Regions from separate parts of the Streptomyces sp. CA-181903 genome, predicted to be linked through region 2. Evidence: riboswitches for the same ligand, from Rfam matches in the RefSeq annotation. Region 2 holds a riboswitch; the other holds the start of a gene.

Region 1 (7,051 bases), 2.4 Mb from region 2:
CCCGAACGGGTGGATTGGCAGGACCGGACGGCTTAACAGTGGATCCGGAGGGGAGACGGGTAAGGCGGGCCCTCCGCGCCCGGTCAGCCCACGCGCACGCCGAATTGGAACGGCATGTTGCTCATCGCCTCGTAGCGGACGACGGTGCCGGTGCGCGGCGCGTGCAGCACCTGCCCGTTGCCGGCGTACAGGCCGACGTGGTGCATGTCGCCGTAGAAGATGACCAGGTCGCCGGGCTGGAGCTGGCTCTGGTCGTAGATCCGGGTGCCGTCGTTGGCCTGCGCCTCCGACGTGCGGTCGAGCGTGACGCCCGCCTGGGCGTAGGCCCAGGAGGTCAGCCCGGAGCAGTCGAAGGAGCTCGGGCCGGTCGCGCCCCAGACGTACGGGGACCCTATCTTCGACTGCGCGGCGGCCAGCGCGGCGCCCGCCCGGCCGGAGCCCGGGACGGCCTTGCCACTGCTGCCGGTCTGCCCCGAACCGCCGTTCTTCGAGCCGCTCTTGGACCCGCTCGCACCCGAGTCGTCGTCGCCCGTGCCCGCCTTGGCGGCGGCCTTGGCGGCCTCCTCCTTCTCGGCGGCGGCGATCGCGGCGCGCTCCTTCTCCGTCAGGGAGTTGAGGACGTCCTGCGCCTCGGCGAGCTTGCCCTGCACCTCGGCCTTGCGCTCGCCCAGCGCCTTGCGGGTGGACTCCAGGTCGGCGAGCTTGCCCGCCGCCTCCTCGCGCTGCTGCTTCAGGGCACGCTGCTTGGTGGCGATCTGCCGGAGCGCCTCCGCCTGCTTGGCGCTGACCTGGTTGAGCGTGGACGCCCGCTCCAGGTACGTGTCGGGGTCGGACGAGAGCAGCAGTTGCAGGGACGGATCCACCGAACCGGACCGGTACTGGGCGGTGGCGACCGCGCCGAGCCCGTCCCGGAGCTTGTTGACCTCCTCCTGACCGCGCGCGACGCGGTCCTGGAGCTCGCCGGCCTCCTTCTCCAGCTTCTCCTGCCGCTGCTTGGCCCCGTTGTACTTCTCGGTGGCCTGCTCCGCCTGCTCGTAGAGCCGGTCGACCTTCTCCTTGGCCTCGCTCCGGGTCGGCTTGGCGCCGGGATCGGCGGAGGCCGCCTGGGCGGAGAGGGCGACGGCTGCGGCGGCGGTCGCGGTGAGGACGGTCACCCGAGTACGGCTCGGCTGTTTGGGACGACGGTGGGACGCCACGGAGTCGAGCTCCTTTTCTCCTCGGCCGCCGCGGGCGCGCTGGGGCGCGGTCGGGCACGGCGGGACACTTCACGTCATCCGGATTGGATGATCACCGCGCGAAGGTTCGAGGCCCGACCTTAGTGACCCTCATATGATCGGTTCAAATCCCCTGGGGGAATTTCCTTGCTCACGCATCACACGGTTGACCCTGCGGGGTGCGGGGTTGACCCCTGCGGGGGGCTGTGCCCCGGTCCCTCCCCTTCGCCGTTTCCTGGGGGGCAGCCCCCAGCCCCCTCAAACCGCGCTCCGCGCGGTTGTCCTCAAACGCCGGACGGGCTGGGTGGTGCGCCCGGGGCTCAGGTCCGCGCCAGCCGCCGCAGCAGCAGCGCCGAAGCCACCGGCCGCGCCCCCACCTTGGCGACCCCGTCGGCGACCTCCCGGTCCGTGGAGACGACCACCACGGGCCGCCCGGGCGGCTCGGCCCGGACGAGCTGGCGGATCAGCTCGTCGGCCGTCACCCCGGGCTTGCTGAAGAGCACCCGCACCCCGCGCGGCGGCGCGAGCAGCACCGGAGCGGCCAGTTCGGCCCCGTCGAAGACGCACGTCATCTCGGCACCGGTCTGCGCGGCGAGCATGGAGAGGCCGCCCAGCAGCCGCAGCCGCTGCTTGTCCAACGGCATCGTGGGATAACCGGTCTTGGTGACGTTGTAGCCGTCGACCACCAGGTGCGCCTGCGGCAGGGCGAGCAGTTGGTCCAGCAGGGCGGGGTCGGTCTCGGACAGGGCGCGCGCGGCGATGTCCTTGGGGGTCATCCGGCCGGGCTCCACCGCGTCCACGAGGTCGGCGGGGTGGACGGAGGTGGGGGCAGGGCCAGTTCGCGGCGCAGCCCCTGGGCGGCGTCCAGGACGGTGTCGAGCAGCAGCCGCAGCCGCATGTCCTCGACGCTGCGGCCCTCGCGGACCGCCCGGCGGCTCGCCTCCAGGGCGGACTCGGCCTCCGCGAGCCGGGCCTTGACGCGCCGGGTCTCGCCCAGGGCGGCGGCCAGTTCGGCGGCGGCCTCGGTGCGCAGCGTCTCCAGTTCGGCGTGGGCCTTGCGGAGCGCCGCCTCGCCGCGGCGTACGTCGTTGACGGCGCTGCGCAGCTTGCGGTGCAGGCCCTCGCCCTCCTTGCGGACGGTCTCCAGCTCGGCGCGGGCCCGGTCGGCCTCGGTGCGGGCCTCGTCGCGTACCCGGGCGAGTTCCTCGCGGAGCTGCCGCAGTTCGCGCTGGGCCTCCTCGCCGGCCCGTTCGGCGCTGGCCCGCTGGGCCTCCTCGCCGGCGGCGGTGACGAGTTTCACCCAGCCGGGCGGGCGCAGGACGAAGGCCATGGCCGCGACGTCCTCGGGGTCCGCGGCGGCGGGCAGCGACCCGGCCTCCAGGGCCCGGGCCAGCTCGGAGCCGGTCTCCCGCAGCCGGGCGGAGATCCGCTGCCGGAACGCGGTGTCGGTCTCGACGGCCGCGGCCATCGCGTTGCCCGCGAACTTGGCCCGGCGGGCGGGGGTGAAGCGGGCGTACTGGCGTAGCTGCGCGGGGAGTTCGGAGACCGTCAGCCCGCCGAACGCGTCGGCGACGAGCCCGATGACCCGGCGCCGGATCCCCTCGGGCAACGGGCGGTCGAGGACCTCGCCGACGCCGCCGGCGCGGCCGTCGTCGTCACCGGCCGTCTCCTCGCCGTCCGTGTGCTCCACCACGCGTGTCCGCTCCGTTCCTCAACTCGTCCCCGGACGGTCCACCGGCCCGGTCTCCGGCCCCGCTTCCCGTACCGCCCCGGCCGGGCGGCCCACGCGGGGGCGTGGGAGGTGCCCGCACGGGGTACGGCGCCACCGGACGGTGGCGGTCGGCCGGGGAACGTCCATGGTGCCGTCCGTCCTGTTCATGGCGTGCGGGATGCGGAGCGTTCGTCGTAACCCTACGGCCTGCCCACCCCGTGGCGGGTTGGGACCGGCACGAGCCGGAGCGACCGGCGAGGCTCTCCGTACCGCTTGCCCCGGTACGCCATGATCTGCCCATGATCGTAAAGGCAGTGCGGCGGGACCGGCCCCGCGCCCCCTGGGTCACCCGTACCGTTCTGGCCACCTGCTGCGCGGTCTTCCTGATCGGTCCGGCGTCCGGCCTCGATCCCTCGTACGGCACCGGCGCCGACCTGATCGCCGCCCAGACGGCCTACTTCGAACGGTGGGGAGTGGTGCCGGACGAGCTCTGGCACGAGCTGCCGGCGTCCCTCGCCACCCCGTTCACCGCCCTCTTCGTGCACGGCAACTGGCTGCATCTGCTCGGCAACATGCTCTTCCTCCACGTCTTCGGGGCGATGACGGAGGAGCGCATGGGCCGCCTCTCGTTCGCCCTGTGCTACGTCGTCACCGGCTTCCTCGCCCTGCTCGGCTACGCGGCCGTGCACGCCGGATCCGCCCAGTCGCTCGTCGGCGCCTCCGGGGCCATCTCCGGGATCCTCGGAGCCTTCCTGCATCTCTTCCCACGGGCCCGGGTGACCAGCCTCTTCCCGTTCCTCTTCTTCCTCCCGCTGCGCTTCCCCGCCTGGGCCGTCCTCCTCTTCTGGTTCGCCCTCCAATGGCCCGGCGTCGGCGCCCCCGACGACCGCCCCGGAGTCGCCTACCTCGCCCACGTCATGGGCTTCGCCCTCGGCTTCGGCTTCGCATGGGTGTGCCGGGAACGGCCGGTTAGAGTGAAATCCCCCGTGAACGACGCGGCCGGGCCCGCCGAAGGAGACAAACCGACGTGATCACCTCGATCGTGCTGATCAAGACCGACGTGGACCGGATCCCCGAGATCGCCGAGCAGATCGCGGCGCTGGAAGGGGTGAGCGAGGTGTTCTCCGTGACCGGGGCCTACGACCTCATCGCGATGGTGCGGGTGGCTCGGCACGATGATCTCGCGGAGGTCATTCCGGGGCGGATCAGCAAGGTGCCCGGGGTGGCGTCGACCGAGACGCACATCGCGTTCCGCACGTACTCGCAGCATGATCTGGAGGCGGCGTTCGCGATCGGGCTCGACAGCTAGGCGCTGCGCGGGGCGCCTGCGGCGGGCTGGTGCCCCGGACCCGCCCTTTCGCCGATTCCCGGGGAGCACCCCGGACCCCCTGAAACCGCGCTCCGCGCGGTTGTCCTCAAACGCCGGACGGGCTGAAATCAGCCCGTCCGGCGTTTGAGGACAAGGGGGTCTGGGGGCTTGCCCCCAGGAATCGGCGAAGGGGCGGGACCGGGGCACAGCCCGCCGCAGGCGCCTACCGCCCCGCCAACTCCCCCACCGCCCCCACAAACCGCTCGATGTGCTCGTCAGGCGTCCCGACGCCGAAGCTCACACGCACGGCCGAGCCCCCCGCAGGGAGCAGCGCCCGCACAAGGGGATGCGCGCAGAAAAGACCATCCCGCACCCCGATCCCGTACTCCCCGGACAGAGCCGCGGCGAACGCGGAACTCTCCCACCCGTCGACGACGAACGACACCACCCCCACCCGCGGCGCGTCATCCCCGAACAGGGACAGGACCCGAACCCCCGGTACCGCCGCGAGCCCCGCGCGCAACCGTGCGAGCAGCGCCTCCTCCCGCGCGGCGAGCCGCTCGAAGCCCGCCTCGGTCAGCGCCCGGCAAGCAGAGGCGACGGCATGCGCGCCGATGACGTTCGGGGACCCGGCCTCGTGCCGCGCGACCCCCTCGTCCCACTCCACGACCGGCTGCACCCCGTCGCCCTCCCGCCGCACACTGCGCGTGGCACCACCCCCCGCGAGGTACGGCTCGGCCGCCCGCAGCCAGTCCGCCCGCCCGGCCAACACCCCCGCGCCGAAAGGCGCGTACAGCTTGTGGCCGGAGAAGGCGACCCAGTCGACGTCCAGTTCGCCGATGTCCACCGCGCGGTGCGGCGCGAGCTGTGCCGCGTCGAGGACGACACGAGCGCCGTGCGCGTGCGCGGCGGCGGCGAGTTCGCGGACGGGCCACACCTCGCCGGTCACGTTGGACGCGCCCGTCACGCACACCAGCGCGGGACCGTACGGCTCCCGCGCCGCCAGCGCCCGTTCCAGCGTCTCGACGGCCTGCTCGGGGCTGCGCGGCGCGTCCAGCCAGGTGACGGGCGTCTCGCCGGTGCCGGCGCGGCGGGTCCAGGGCAGCAGGGCGGCGTGGTGCTCGGTCTCGAAGACGAACACCCGGGTGCCGGCGGGCAGGGCCGCGGCCAGGAGGTTGAGCGAGTCGGTGGTCGAGCGGGTGAAGACCACCTGGTCGTCCGCCCGGCAGCCGAGGAACGCGGCGACGGTCGCCCGGCTGTTCTCGAACAGCTCGGTGGAGAGCCGCGAGAGGTAACCGGCCCCCCGGTGCACGCTGCCGTAGTACGGCGCGTAGGCGGCGACGTCGTCCCACACCCGCTGGAGGGCGGGCGCGCTCGCCGCGTAGTCGAGGGCGGCGTAGGGGACTTCGCCGCCGCCGGCGACGGGAACGCGGACGTCCCGGCCGAGGACGGGCAGCGGCAGGGCCGGCGCGGGACCGGTGACGACGGCAGGAGCAGGGGCGGAAACGGTGGAGGACATGACGAACTCCCGTGGAAGGCAGGCCAGATCACTGCGCGGCGGCACGGCGGCGCAGGAGAAGGGGAACGTGCGGGCGCGGAGAAGGGGCTCTCGGCCCTAGCGCATTCGCTGGATCACGGAAGGAACTCCCTCGACGACCAGGATCCCTGGCGAGGGATCCGCGCTTGCCGCAGACCTCGCTGCCTGCGGCCCGGTCATCACCCGGGGCACCCCGCCACGGACGGAGGGTTGCCGGACAGCGGGCCGGGGCCTGTGTCGCTGTCACTCGTGACCTGGCGGCGAGTATGGCATAGCGGATCAGGGCGGCGAAAGCGGGGTCCGTGATACGGACGGCTTATGTCCGGGGGTGGTGCCCCGGTCCCGCCCTTTCACCGTTTCCTGCGGGAGCCGGCCCCCGCACCCCCGAAACCGCGCTCCGCGCGGTTGTCCTCAAACTCCCCCAAAGGGGGCACCCCCAACGCGCTGAAATCAGCCCGTCCGGCGTTTGAGGACGAGCGGCGAAGCCGCGACAAGCGGGGTCTGGGGCGCAGCCCCAGGAAACGGAGAAAGGGCGGGACCGGGGCACCCTCACCCCCCGTTACTGACCCGAACCCACCGCTCCAAAGCGGCCCCCGCCGCCCCGCTGTCGATCGACTCCGCCGCCCGCGCGATCCCCCCGGCGATCCGCACCGCAAGCGGCTCGTCGGACGGCTCCAGCGCCACCAGCGCCGCCGCCGAGTTCAGCAGCACCGCATCCCGCACGGGCCCCCTCTCCCCCGCCAGCACCCGCCGCGCCACATCCGCGTTGTACGACGCGTCCGCGCCGCGCAGCGCCTCCACGGGCACCAGCTCGATCCCCACGTCCCGCGGATCGAAGTGCTCCTCCCGCACCACACCGTCCCGCACGACCCACACCCGCGACGTGGCCGTGGTCGTCAGCTCGTCCAGCCCGTCGTCGCCCCGGAACACCAGCGCGGACGAGCCCCGTTCGGCGAGCACCCCGGCCAGGATGGGCGCCATCCGCGCGTCGGCGACGCCGGTGGCCTGGGCGCGGACGCGGGCCGGGTTGGTGAGCGGGCCGAGGACGTTGAAGGTGGTGCGGACGCCGAGTTCGCGGCGGGCGGCAGCGACGTGCCGCAGCGCGGGGTGGAACTTCACGGCGAAGCAGAAGGTGATGCCGGCCTCGCGGGCGACCTCCACCACCCGCTCCGGGGAGAGGTCCAGGTTGACGCCCAGCTTCTCCAGGACGTCGGAGGCCCCACTCGCGGAGGACGCGGCCCGGTTGCCGTGCTTGACGACCTTCACGCCCGTTCCCGCGA
Region 2 (7,051 bases):
GGGGTCGGGCAGCGGCTCCTTGGCCGTCGTATAGCGGTAGGTGCACGTGCCGGGAGCGGGCTGCTTCTGCACGGTGTACGAGGACTGGGGGCCCGGCCCGACCGGTACCGACCCGTCGCCGGAATCCGCGCCGGATCCGGCGGACGAGGACGGCCCCTTGGCCGCGTCGGGCCCGGTGGGCGAGGCCGTACCGGTGGCCGAGGCCCCCTTGTCTGCCTTGGCGTCCGACTTCCCGTCACCGGAATCCGACGAACAACCGGCGGTGGTCACGGCGAGGACGGCGGCCGTGGCGGCAACGGCCGCCCAACGAGGTGCGATCGACATGCCCCATGACTACCCGTCCGCACCGCCCGTCAGTCGGGCGACCGAAGCGCACCGGCGCGCACGGCAGCCCGCCACACGCCCCGACGCCCCTCCCGTCCCCTGACCTCCGGTTCCGTCCCCTGGCCGCCGGGCCCGCCCCCCAGCCGTCCCGCGCTACAACGCCCGCAGCGCGTCCAGCTGTTCGACGAACCAGCGCGCCGGCGGCAGCGCCGTCGCCGCCGCGGCCAGCCGCTTCGACCGGTCCGCGCGCTGCCCCGGGTCCATCAGCAGCGCCTCGTGCAGGGCGCGGGCGGTGGCTTCGACGTCGTACGGGTTGACGACGATCGCGTCCGCGCCCAGCTCCGCCGCGGCCCCCGCCTCCCGCGAGAGGACCAGCGCGCAGCCGTCGTCGGAGACGACCGGCACCTCCTTGGCGACCAGGTTCATCCCGTCGCGGATCGGGTTGACCAGGGCGACGTCCGCCATCCGGTAGGCCGCGAGGGAGCGCGCGAAGTCGTCCTTGACGTGCAGGGCGACCGGCTGCCAGCCGGGCGTCCCGAAGTCCTCGTTGATCCGCCCGGCGACGCGTTCGACCTCCGCCGTGTAGTCGCGGTAGACGGTCAGGTCCTGCCGGGACGGGTACGCGAACGCGATGTGCACGACGCGTTCGTGCCACTGCGGGTGGTCCTCCAGGAGCCGCCGGAAGGCGTGCAGGCCGCGGACGATGTTCTTCGACAGCTCGGTGCGGTCCACGCGGACGATCGTCCGGCGGCCGGCCCCGACCTGCTCGCGCAGCGCGGCCATCCGCTCCTCGACGTCCGGCCGGTGGGCGCGCTCGCGCAGGAAGGCGGCGTCCGCGCCGAGGCCGTGGACGCCGAGCAGGGTCGTCCGCCCGTCGAGGCGCACGGCCGTCGCCGTCCCGTCGTCCGCGCGGACGACCTCCGCGCCGAGGACGTCCGCGCAGCAGGCGGCGAACGCGTCGGCCCAGCGGCGGGTGAGGAACGCCGCGCGGTCGCCGCCCAGGATGCCGCGCAGCACCTGCGCGGCCACGTCGTCGGGGAGCATCCGGTAGTAGTCCGGCGGCGCCCAGGGGGTGTGGGAGAAGTGACCGATGCGCAGGTCGGGGCGGCGCTCGCGGAGCAGGCCGGGGACCAGCGTCAGGTGGTAGTCCTGCACGAGCACCACCGCGCCCTCGGCGGCCTCCTCGGCGAGCGCGTCCGCGAAGGCGGCGTTGTACGTCTCGTAGGCGGCCCACTGCTCGCGGAACCCGGCGTCGAAGACGGGCTCCAGCGGCGTCTGGTAGAGCAGGTGGTGGACGAACCACAGCACCGAGTTGGCGATGCCGTTGTACGCGGCGGCGAAGGTCTCGGCCGGGACGTCGAGCATCCGTACGCCGTACCCGCCGGTGTCGGCCGGGTCGAGCCGGCGGCCCGCGCGGCGGGCGGCGAGCCGGTCGCCCTCGCCGAGCGCGGCGCAGACCCACACCGCGCCGGAGTCCGTACCGATGGCGCTGAGCCCGGAGACCAGGCCACCGCCGCCCCGGCCGGAGGTCAGGGAGCCGTCCTCGGCGACCCGGTAGGAGACCGGGCCGCGGTTGGAGGCCACGACGATGGGGGCGTTCTGCACGTGCTCAGCGACCATGACGCGAGCCTTGCCACGCCGCCATCCGCTCAAACGTACGCCTCCCCCTCTTGCCCGTTCCCGCGTCTACGCCGCGCGGTGCCGCGCGTACTCGGGGATCCGCGTCATCGGCGGGCGTTCCTCGGTGTCCACCGGGTACGTCCGCGGAACGAAACCCTCCGGCGTGCGCTCGAACTGGGTCAGCTCCGGGCGCACCAGCGGTTCGCGGCCCAGCCGCGACTGGGCGGTGCGGTAGATGGCGGCGGCCATCCGGCCCAGCGCCCGTCCGTCCTGGTGGCGGTGCTTGCGCACCCCGACGTCGACCTGGGCCAGCGCGTCCAGGCCCACCGTGTGCAGCGCGTCGACGAGCAGGCCGAGCTCCACGCCGTAGCCGACGGGGAACGGCAGCCGCTCCAGCAGCGAGCGCCGGGCCGCGTACTCGCCGCCCAGCGGCTGCACGAAACCGGCCAGCCGCGGCCAGTGCAGATTGAGCAGCGGGCGGGCCACCAGCTCCGTCACCCGGCCGCCCTGGCCCGCCGCCTCGCCCAGCGGACGGTCGTACATCGCCTTGACGAAGGCGACGTCCGGGTCGGTCAGCAGCGGGCCGACGATCCCGGAGACGAAGGCGGACGAGAAGTCGCGCAGGTCGGCGTCGACGAAGCAGACGACGTCGCCGGAGGTCACCAGCAGGGACCGCCACAGCACCTCGCCCTTGCCGGGGACGGTGGGCAGCCCGGGGAGCACGTCGTCCCGGTGCACGACCCGGGCCCCGGCCGCCGCGGCGACCCGGGCCGTGCCGTCCGTCGAGCCGGAGTCGAGGACCACCAGCTCGTCGACGAGCGGCACCTCGTCCGTCATGAGGTCGCGGCGGATCGCCGCGGCGATGTCGCCGACCGTGGCCTCCTCGTTCAGCGCGGGCAGGACGACGCTGACCGTGGTGCCCGACGCGCGCTTCGCGGCGAGCAGCCGGTCGAGCGGGCGGTCTGCCGCGGTCCAGGACCGCCGGGACAGCCAGCGCTCCACCTCTTCCAGCACGTGAACGACTCCTCGCTTGTGAACGGTGTGGTGATCTGTCTCGCGGTGCGAAACGGCCCTCTCGCCGCGCCGCACCTTCAGATACAGTCTTGAACAACGCGGAGCACGCTCGTATGTCGGGGGTGCCGCGTGCACAAACGCCTGGGCCGCGCCCAGTGCCATACCGCTCATCCAGAGGGGCAGAGGGACACGGCCCGTTGAAGCCCCGGCAACCCTCCAGCCGGTCTCCTAGTGAGGCTCCCGGCGGGGAAGGTGCCAATTCCGTCTCGTGGCGAGGTTCGCCACGGGGAAGATGAGGAGAAAGGGCCTCGCCTCCATGGCTGTGCAAGCCGTCGAAAGCGTCACTTCCGCCACCGCTTCCTTTGGTCCCGCCGTCGCGCTGTCCTGCCGCGAGTGCGGCGAGCGCGTCCCCCTCGGGCCGGTCTTCGCCTGCGCCTCCTGCTTCGGCCCGCTGGAGGTCGCCTACGAGCTGCCGCTCGGCGACCCGGAGGGCCTGCGGCGGCGCATCGAGTCCGGACCCGCGAACATCTGGCGGTACGCGCCGCTGCTGCCCGTCCCCGCCGACGTCGCCTCCCGGCCCAACCTCCGGCCCGGCTTCACCCAGCTCGTCCGCGCCGACAACCTGGCGCGTGAGCTGGGCGTGACGGGTGAGCTGCACGTCAAGGACGACTCCGGCAACCCCACCCACTCCTTCAAGGACCGCGTCGTCGCGGTCGCGGTGGAGGCGGCGCGCGCCTTCGGCTTCACCACGCTGTCCTGCTCGTCGACCGGCAACCTGGCCGGCGCGGTGGGCGCGGCGGCCGCCCGCGCCGGACTCCGGTCCTGCGTCTTCATCCCGCACGACCTGGAGGCCGGCAAGGTCGTCATGGCCGCCGTCTACGGCGGTGACCTCGTCGGCATCGAGGGCACGTACGACGACGTCAACCGCTTCTGCTCCGAGCTCATCGGCGACCCGCTGGGCGAGGGCTGGGGGTTCGTCAACGTCAACCTCCGCCCGTACTACGGCGAGGGCTCCAAGACGCTCGCCTACGAGATCTGCGAACAGCTGGGGTGGCGGCTGCCCGACCAGCTCGTCATTCCCATCGCCTCCGGCTCCCAGCTCACGAAGATCGACAAGGGGCTGCGGGAACTGATCACCCTCGGGCTGGTGGAAGACCGCCCCTACCGCATCTTCGGCGCCCAGGCCGAGGGCTGCTCCCCGGTCTCCCGCGCCTTCAAGGACGGCCAGGACGTGGTCCGCCCGGTCAAGCCCGACACGATCGCGAAGTCCCTGGCCATCGGCAACCCGGCCGACGGGCCGTACGTGCTCGACATCGCCCGGTGTACGGGCGGCGCGGTCGAGGACGTCACGGACCCGGAGATCGTGGACGCGATCCGGCTGCTCGCCCGCACGGAGGGGATCTTCGCCGAGACGGCGGGCGGCGTGACGGTGGGCGTCACGCGAAAGCTGCTGAAGGCGGGGGTGCTGGATCCCTCGCTGACGACCGTGGTGCTGAACACGGGGGACGGGCTGAAGACGCTGGACGCGGTGGCGGCGGGGCCTTCGGTGACGATCAGGCCGAGCCTGGGGGCTTTCCGGGAGGCGGGGCTGGGGTAGAGGGGGGCACCCCACACTCACACGCGCCACACCACTCACAAGAAAGGCCACCCCATGAGCGTCACCGTCCGCATCCCCACCATCCTCCGCACCTACACCGGCGACCGAGCCGAGGTCCCCGCCCAGGGAGCCACCCTCTCCGAGGTGATCGCCGACCTGGAGAAGAACCACCCGGGCATCGCCGCCCGGCTCCTCGACGACGCCGGCAAACTGCGCCGCTTCGTCAACGTGTACGTCAACGACGACGACGTCCGCTTCGAGGGTGGCCTCGCCGCGGCGACCCCGGACGGCGCGGGCGTGTCGATCATCCCGGCGGTGGCGGGCGGCTGAGCGCCTGCGGCGCCGAGCGTCTGAGCCCCGTGGCGCCGGGCGTTCGACGGCAACGAGCGCCGCGCCGGACGATGAACGCCGCATCCGGCAACGAGCGCCACACCGGCAACCAGAGCCTCACCCGGCAACAACAGCCGCACCCGAACCACGAATTGCCCCGGCCGCTAAGCGGACGGGGCAATTCCGTCTGTTGAACCGCGATACAGTTGGGACGTTCCCCCTCCGGTGTCAGAGCCGAACGCATATGAGAACCCGTCAAGTTGCGCAGGAATTACGCGCGCGAATTGTCGGGTTGGCTGGCGTATGTCCGGCCCGACTTGCCCTGGAACATCCCCTGTTGGGCGTAAATCGCCGCTCGGCGATGCCGGTATTTCTCGTCCGTCTGACCTGTTGCAGACGGCATCCGTGCAGATACATTCAGCCGCGGTCGACGCGTTCCGGCGCACACCCCTCGGTGTCACAAGGGGTGAGGTCTGACCCGGGTCCGCGAAGTGCGGTCCTGCGCAAGGGCCAGTAATAGGGGAGTTAGGCATGGCTCAGGGCACCGTCAAGTGGTTCAACGCGGAGAAGGGGTACGGCTTCATCGCGGTCGACGGTGGTGCGGATGTTTTCGTCCACTACAGCGCGATTCAGATGGACGGCTACCGCACCCTGGAAGAGGGGCAGCGAGTCGAGTTCGAGATCTCGCAGGGCCAGAAGGGACCTCAGGCCGACATGGTGAAGGTGACCGCCTGACCGCGGCGCATCGACCACCGATCGCTCAGTCTGCCGAAGGGGTCCGCACCGGCAGGTGCGGACCCCTTCGCCATGCCCTCCGCGGCCCTTCCCGCCCGCCTGTCCTGCCCGTTCACCTGCTCTGCCCGTCCCGTCCGCCCTGCTCGTCCGTCTGTTCGGCCGTCCGTCCGGCCGGCCGGCGATGCGGGGGAGTGCGCCGGCCTCCCGGTGGGAAGGGTCTCCGGGGCGCCTCCGGGATGTCCCGGAGGCGGCTGCGGGTTCCGTTCGAAACGAGCCCCGAAAGCCCTCCGGGACGGCGTCCGGGATGACCCCGGTCTTCGGAGGGACGCTTGCACTCGGAGGTGCCGAGTGCTAATCATTGGCTTAGCACTCTCCGAGTGAGAGTGACAGACTTGGACCGTCGGTGAGGTCCACGAGCCCGGCGGGGCAAGGAACCGCCGAGCGTGTGGGCCGTCCGTCGCGGGCGCCTGCGCGGTCCGGAGCAATCCACCCCCAGTCCGGGAGGACCACTTCACATGGCCAAGATCATCGCGTTCGACGAGGAGGCGCGGCGCGGCCTTGAGCGCGGTATGAACCAGCTCGCCGACGCCGTCAAGGTCACCCTCGGCCCCAAGGGCCGCAACGTCGTCCTTGAGAAGAAGTGGGGCGCCCCCACGATCACCAACGATGGTGTCTCCATCGCCAAGGAGATCGAGCTGGAGGACCCGTACGAGAAGATCGGCGCCGAGCTGGTCAAGGAGGTCGCGAAGAAGACGGACGACGTCGCCGGTGACGGCACGACGACCGCGACCGTCCTCGCCCAGGCGCTGGTCCGCGAGGGTCTGCGCAACGTGGCCGCCGGTGCCAACCCCATGGCCCTGAAGCGCGGTATCGAGAAGGCCGTCGAGGCCGTCTCCGCCGCCCTCCTGGAGCAGGCGAAGGACGTGGAGACCAAGGAGCAGATCGCTTCCACCGCCTCCATCTCCGCCGCCGACACGCAGATCGGCGAGCTCATCGCCGAGGCGATGGACAAGGTCGGCAAGGAAGGCGTCATCACCGTCGAGGAGTCCCAGACCTTCGGTCTGGAGCTGGAGCTCACCGAGGGTATGCGCTTCGACAAGGGCTACATCTCGGCGTACTTCGCCACCGACATGGAGCGTATGGAGGCGTCCCTCGACGACCCGTACATCCTGATCGTCAACTCGAAGATCAGCTCGGTCAAGGACCTGCTGCCGCTCCTCGAGAAGGTCATGCAGTCCGGCAAGCCGCTGCTGATCATCGCCGAGGACGTCGAGGGCGAGGCCCTGTCGACCCTGGTCGTCAACAAGATCCGCGGCACCTTCAAGTCCGTCGCCGTCAAGGCCCCGGGCTTCGGCGACCGCCGCAAGGCCATGCTCGGCGACATCGCCATCCTCACCGGTGGCACGGTCATCTCCGAGGAGGTCGGCCTCA

What was found. A riboswitch is a leader RNA that binds a small molecule or an ion and turns the genes downstream of it on or off. The one in region 2 is predicted to bind S-adenosylmethionine.
Region 1: linked by a shared signal. The riboswitch ahead of ACQEVS_RS08760 (aminotransferase class V-fold PLP-dependent enzyme) and the one ahead of thrC (threonine synthase) in region 2 are both predicted to bind S-adenosylmethionine.

The regions. Positions count from the first base shown of each region.
Region 1 covers NZ_JBNJLY010000001.1:2,004,158-2,011,208, forward strand. Annotated here, with positions in the region: gene ACQEVS_RS08740 (NlpC/P60 family protein) at 84-1,196, opposite strand; partial or broken gene ACQEVS_RS08745 (NYN domain-containing protein) at 1,535-2,823, opposite strand; gene ACQEVS_RS08750 (rhomboid family intramembrane serine protease) at 3,225-3,956, shown strand; gene ACQEVS_RS08755 (Lrp/AsnC family transcriptional regulator) at 3,953-4,234, shown strand; gene ACQEVS_RS08760 (aminotransferase class V-fold PLP-dependent enzyme) at 4,458-5,753, opposite strand; SAM riboswitch class IV at 5,909-6,026, opposite strand; gene trpD (anthranilate phosphoribosyltransferase) at 6,321-7,051, opposite strand, start outside.
Region 2 covers NZ_JBNJLY010000001.1:4,387,682-4,394,732, forward strand. Annotated here, with positions in the region: gene ACQEVS_RS19715 (hypothetical protein) at 1-324, opposite strand, end outside; gene ACQEVS_RS19720 (alpha,alpha-trehalose-phosphate synthase (UDP-forming)) at 478-1,944, opposite strand; gene ACQEVS_RS19725 (glucosyl-3-phosphoglycerate synthase) at 2,011-2,958, opposite strand; SAM riboswitch class I at 3,123-3,257, shown strand; gene thrC (threonine synthase) at 3,275-4,555, shown strand; gene ACQEVS_RS19735 (MoaD/ThiS family protein) at 4,610-4,885, shown strand; gene ACQEVS_RS19740 (cold-shock protein) at 5,417-5,620, shown strand; gene groL (chaperonin GroEL) at 6,136-7,051, shown strand, end outside.